Kordia sp. SMS9: one gene and its partner. The protein of the gene in region 2 binds, or shares a complex with, the protein of the main gene of each other region. Links are inferred from orthologs where the notes say so. Each region holds a gene or a part of one and is shown on either strand. Other genes may lie near its edges.

Region 1 (3,048 bases), 1.2 Mb from region 2 along the record:
GATGCGGGAAATCCACAATCGACTGCCGCAGTAGATATGCAAGTCACTTGGCCAAATGGCGCTACGTATACACGTCAAGGAACAAGAACACGCGAATGGATTGAAGGTGTCAACAATGGTACTTGGACAGATAACGTATTTTCCATCACAGGAAGTGGCACTACGACAGGCGTATTAGGAAATACACATTCGGCAACCATTACCACAGCCTTACGAAGAGAAGCAACTTGCGCTTTTATTGTAAGTGGCGTAGTAGAATTGTCACGTAATAGCAACACAGGAATTTTAGCCTACGGAGATGGAACTTGCGATGGCGAAGCAACTTGGACAGGTCCGAATGGAAATACGATTGCTATATTTTTAGATTAGTAAATTGAGTAGTTTTAGAAAACAAAAAAGGCTTCCAAATATGGAGGCCTTTTTTGTTATTTTATGATGAAAGTAGTATGGTTATTCTGTAGGTGCAATAGTCCATGTGTTATCGGCATTTAATATTGCGGTCATGCTATATACATTTACGGGGAAATCAATAGAAGCAGTTTGATACAATTTGTTAGGATCAATAACTTCTCCTTGCGTAAAGTTTCCGAATGTAATTTTATAAGAAGATCGCGTGTCTAACCCATACATCAAATTTGGTGCTGCTTGTGCTACAAAGGTGGCACTGCCAGCCATACCAATGCCCACAGAAGCTTGATTTAAAGGTATGGTATTGTCACATATAATATACAATTTACCATCAACATTTTTACCTGTTTCTAAATTGATGAATTGAAAAGCTCCATCTTTTTTCGTAAATGTAATTGTATTGTTTTCTTCTATTTCAGCTTTTACTACTTGAGAAGACGAAAAAGTAATTCCAGAAACCAATTCGCCAGTTTCACACCACACAAAACAAGGATCTGCATCCCAAGTAAAAGTATCCGTTACATCTGGATTTGTTTTTTTTGCAATCCAAGCTAACGTCATAAAGTTTGGATCGTTGATATTAGGATATTCTTGAAATATACAGACGTCTCCAAGATATGAACTGTTATTAATAAAAATCACTTCGTACTTAGTAGTCATACTATTAGTTTTTAGGTAAAACAATAGAAAATTATTTTACAAGTTATCTGACGAAAATACTTATTTTCCATAAAAAATTTTAGCGTACTAATACTCGTTTTTAAGTACGGATGTATTTCTGTAAACGAAAAAAGACCTCCGTAATTGGAAGTCTTTTCTATTAAATGTATGTTGTAACCAAAGCTACGCGCGTATCGGTTGATTCTGAATCAAGTCAATATACAAGTTGATTTTGTTTTTGAGTTCTTTTCTGTGCGAGATAAAATCTAAGAATCCATGTTCTAGTAAGAATTCTGAAGTTTGGAAACCTTCTGGTAAATCTTTTCCTGTAGTATCGCGAACAACTCTTGGTCCTGCAAAACCAATTAAGGCGCCTGGCTCCGCAATGTTGATGTCTCCCAACATTGCAAACGAAGCAGTGGTTCCTCCTGTAGTTGGATCTGTACATAATGAAATGTATGGAATTCCTGCGTCTGCTAATTGTGCTAGTTTTGCCGACGTTTTTGCCAATTGCATTAATGATAAGGCAGCTTCCATCATTCGTGCACCACCAGATTTTGAGATGATCATGAATGGAAGATTGTTTTTCAAGGAATAGTCTGCCGCGCGTGCAATTTTTTCACCCACAACACTTCCCATAGAACCTCCAATAAATTTGAAATCCATACAAGCAATGACCAAATCTTTTCCTTTCGATTTTCCAACGGCGGTACGAACAGCGTCTTTCAACCCTGTTTTTTCTTTGGCAGCTTTCAGTCTGTCAACGTATTTTTTGTTGTCCTCAAACTTTAATGGATCTTTTGAGGTTAAGTTTTTATCGAGTTCTTTAAATTTTCCTTCGTCGAAAAGTATTTCAAAATATTCTTTGCTTCCAATGCGAACGTGGTATCCGTCTTCAGGACTTACATAGAAGTTTTTTGCCAATTCTTCCGAATCAACAATTTTTCCTGTGGGCGATTTGTACCAAAGTCCTTTGGGCGTATCTCTTTTCTCTTCTGTAGAGGTTTGGATACCTTTTTCTTTTCTTTTAAACCAAGCCATAATGATTTGTGAATTACGATTTACAATGTTAGACAATTTGTTACCGTCTGTATCGTACGATCAAATTAGTTAGTTTTCTTTTTAGTTAGTGGACAAAATTACTGTTTTTATTAGTGAAACTCAAAATTTGATTTGGCTATCTGCTAAATAGTTTGAAGAAGTTGCGTTTTTTTTTGAATTTAATTTTAATAATGGTGAAGATGAATAGGTTTTAGTTGTTGATAGTCAGTATTTTATTGTTAGAGTTCAATGGCTTTCCATTTTCCTTTTTGGAAATACATATTGTGAAATTTTGGCGATCTAAAAACAAGGAAAAAGTCGCCAACTTGTCTGTAGATTGTTGGATTGGTAGTAAGTATATGATGCGAAGGCTTTATTGTTTTAATAACAAGTCGTGCAGAAGAATACGGTGTTACTGTCGTAATTGTTCCTTTGTGCGTATTTAGAATTTCTTCTTTGTCAGTAACATAAAAGTAGATGCTGTCATTTTCTTTAATTTCAAACCGGAAGGTATTGTACTGCCAATCGGCTTGTTTTCCCTGAAAGTAAGTACGATCAATAACATACGTTCCGTAATAGTCAGATTTGTTAAGTACTATTGGTTTAAAAAGTGGGCGAAGCAGCACAATGAGTACTAAAAGTGCTATGATTCCTATTGGGATGAAAAGGAAAACCTTTTGTTTTGTTAGCAACCACACAATAACAAACACTATTATAATAGGAACAATAATGAATATGAATCCGAGACCTACCATTGATACTGTTTTTTGTATGTAGAAGTATATTATAAAGATAAAAAAAACCTCGTTACTACATTGTTTTTGTTGTAACGAGGTTGGTGTTTTTTCCACTTTCGTGGAGATTCCCAATTTCTCGGGAACTTCTGCGTTAGGGATTGAGGCTTTGTTGGAGCTCTTTTGAAATCTGGATTCCTGCCTA
Region 2 (3,137 bases):
AATTTCATTGTAAGTTTGCTTTCTACATATTGCAAAGACTTACAAATTGTAGGAACAAGCAGTTCTGTGGCAGAAGCAACATCATTAATAAAAATCAAAAAACCAGAATTGATATTCCTAGATGTAGAACTAAAAGACGGAAAAGCTTTTGATCTTTTAAATTGTTTTGATGTCAATGATTTTGTTACCATTTTTTTAACAGGATATTCAAAATATGGAATTAATGCTGTCAAATATGGCGTCAGTGATTATCTTTTAAAACCAATTATTCTAAAAGAACTTATTGAATCTGTTGAAAAAGCAAAGGCAAAAGTGAAGGAAAAACACATGCTAAGAAAATTCTATACAGATGCTACTATTGAAGAAGTTTCTGGGAAGATTTTAGTCCAAAAAATTAATAAGTTAAAGGTTCTTTTAAATTATGCTGAAATTTTAAATTGGACAAGTGAGGAAGGTTTTACACGCGTATATCTCAATGACAATCAAAGTTTTTTGTTAAATGGAACCTTAAAATCATTTTATGACAAATTGCCTTCTTTTTTTATCAAAATACACAGATCACATGCCGTAAACCTACATTTTGTGCAATCGTATGGAATGAATAGAAATGGTTGGGTAAAACTAAATAATGGAACTATATTGCCTGTTTCCTCCAGGAATAAGCGTGCTTTTTTAGCAGCAATCAATGCTTTCTCTGATTAAGAACTCATACCAATTTACATTTAAAATGGTGTTTTGGATACGAAGTTGCTTTGGCTGTATAGGATGCTGTGTATGGTTTGCAAAGCCGTAGCTACGGAAAGTATTCGCAAAGAACTAAACTGCCAAATGAACGAGTTTATAAACATCATTTTATGTGTAAATTGGTTTGGTATCAGAACTAAAAAAGCTCCTTTTCGCAATTGAAAAGGAGCCTTTTATATATAGTTTTGAGTTGAAGTTTACTCTGCTTCTGGTTGCATTTCAAAGTCTTCCATAAATTTTGTCGTATAGTTTCCAGCTACATAATCTGGATGATCCATTAATTGTCTGTGGAATGGAATTGTTGTTTTAATGCCTTCAATCACAAACTCATCCAACGCACGTTTCATCTTATTGATAGCTTCTTCACGCGTTTGTGCTGTGGTGATCAATTTTGCAATCATAGAATCGTAGTTCGGAGGAATGGAATAGCCAGCGTATACATGCGTATCTAAACGAACTCCATGTCCGCCAGGCGCATGCAACGTAGTAATTCTTCCCGGAGAAGGTCTAAAATTATTATAAGGATCTTCTGCGTTAATTCTACATTCAATTGAGTGTAAGTTTGGCGTATAATTTTTACCTGAAATTGGCACGCCAGCCGCTACTAATATTTGTTCACGAATCAAATCGAAATCAATTACTTGTTCGGTAATTGGATGCTCTACTTGAATACGTGTATTCATTTCCATAAAGTAGAAATTTCTATGCTTATCTACTAAAAATTCTACTGTTCCAGCACCTTCATAGCTAATGAATTCAGCTGCTTTCACGGCAGCATCTCCCATACGTTGACGTAAATCGTCGGTCATAAATGGCGAAGGTACTTCTTCTGTTAATTTTTGGTGACGACGTTGCACAGAACAATCACGCTCAGACAAGTGACATGCTCTTCCTGAAGAATCGCCTACTACTTGAATTTCGATGTGTCGTGGCTCTTCAATAAGTTTTTCCATGTACATATCGTCATTTCCAAAGGCAGCTTTTGATTCTTGTCGAGCAGAATCCCAAGCATCTCTCAAGTCTTCTGGTTTCCATACAGCACGCATTCCTTTTCCACCACCACCAGCAGTTGCTTTCAGCATCACAGGATATCCTGTTTCTACCGCTAGTTTTTCACATTCTTCAAAACTTTCAATGATTCCGTCACTTCCTGGAACACATGGAACGCCTGCTGCTTTCATCGTAGCTTTTGCAGAAGCTTTGTCTCCCATTTTATCAATCATTTCGGGCGAAGCACCAATGAATTTGATATTGTGTTCTCCACAAATTTTTGAGAATTTGGCGTTTTCAGATAAGAAACCGTATCCTGGGTGAATGGCATCTGCGTTGGTAATTTCGGCAGCAGCAATAATATTTGACATTTTTAAATACGATTCGCTACTTGGCGCAGGTCCAATACAAACTGCTTCGTCGGCAAAACGTACGTGAAGGCTATCAACATCGGCTGTAGAATATATAGCAACGGTTTTGATACCCATTTCTTTACAGGTTCTAATAACTCTTAAAGCTATTTCACCTCTGTTGGCAACTAATATTTTTTTAAACATCTTTTGAAATTTTAAATTTTGAAATTAAAATCTGTAACTTTTCGAGGGGTACAAAGAGTAGTGTACGTCAAGTGTTATTTAAAATTTCTTAGGATGGATCTACTAAGAATAATGGTTGATCAAATTCTACTGGAGAAGCATCGTCTACTAAGACTTTCACTATTTTTCCTGAAACTTCTGATTCAATTTCGTTGAAAAGTTTCATCGCTTCAATCACACATAAAACACTTCCTTCAGAAATGCTGTCTCCAACCTCTACAAAGTTTGGTTTATCAGGAGAAGGTTTTCTATAGAAAGTACCAATAATTGGTGATTTTATAGTAATATATTTTGCGTCATCGCTTGCTGGTGCTGCGGGAGTTTCTGGTGCTGCAGGTGCTGCGGGTTGTGCTGGTGCAGGAGCTGCTGCGGGTTGAGGCATGCCTGCCATTGGTATTTGTTGCACTACAGTTGTCGTTTCGCCTTTTGAATCGCTACTTCCAGTTTTAATGGTGATTTTTACATCTTCCATTTCAAGTTTTACTTCACTTGCTCCAGATTTGGCTACGAATTTAATTAAGCTTTGAATTTCTTTTAAATCCATGAGATAGGTTTTAGTCGTTTCTAGTTAGAATTATATGCCCATTTAAGGTAAATTGCGCCCCACGTAAATCCACCACCAAAGGCAGCAAAGATGAGGTTATCTCCTTTTTTGAGTTGTTTTTCATAGTCATGTAAACATAATGGCAACGTTCCAGAAGTTGTATTTCCATAACGTTGAATGTTCATCATCACTTTACTTTCATCTACGCCCATACGCCTTGCAGTGGCATCAATGATACGTTTATTGGCTTGGTGAGGAACCAA

Evidence for each region.
Region 1: the proteins of accC (region 2) and accD are in contact, whole or in part, in a solved structure (PDB 8UXZ), measured with the Escherichia coli proteins. The link is inferred for Kordia sp. SMS9 from one-to-one orthologs.

What each region holds. Positions count from the first base shown.
Region 1 is NZ_CP031153.1:2,375,826-2,378,873, forward strand. What follows is about bases 181-2,981. They hold accD (acetyl-CoA carboxylase, carboxyltransferase subunit beta), read right to left. Parts: upstream 2,110-2,981; coding sequence 1,252-2,109; downstream 181-1,251. Other genes in these bases: KORDIASMS9_RS10320 (hypothetical protein), read left to right, coding at 181-369; KORDIASMS9_RS10325 (protein rhiA), read right to left, coding at 451-1,068; KORDIASMS9_RS10335 (hypothetical protein), read right to left, coding at 2,349-2,864. Also shown: more of KORDIASMS9_RS10320, read left to right, coding at 1-180.
Region 2 is NZ_CP031153.1:1,177,591-1,180,727, forward strand. What follows is about bases 117-3,006. They hold accC (acetyl-CoA carboxylase biotin carboxylase subunit), read right to left. Parts: upstream 2,292-3,006; coding sequence 942-2,291; downstream 117-941. Other genes in these bases: KORDIASMS9_RS05140 (LytTR family DNA-binding domain-containing protein), read left to right, coding at 117-702; accB (acetyl-CoA carboxylase biotin carboxyl carrier protein), read right to left, coding at 2,380-2,874; KORDIASMS9_RS05155 (beta-ketoacyl-ACP synthase III), read right to left, coding at 2,895-3,006. Also shown: more of KORDIASMS9_RS05140, read left to right, coding at 1-116; more of KORDIASMS9_RS05155, read right to left, coding at 3,007-3,137. UniProt on the Escherichia coli protein: This protein is a component of the acetyl coenzyme A carboxylase complex; first, biotin carboxylase catalyzes the carboxylation of the carrier protein and then the transcarboxylase transfers the carboxyl group to form malonyl-CoA.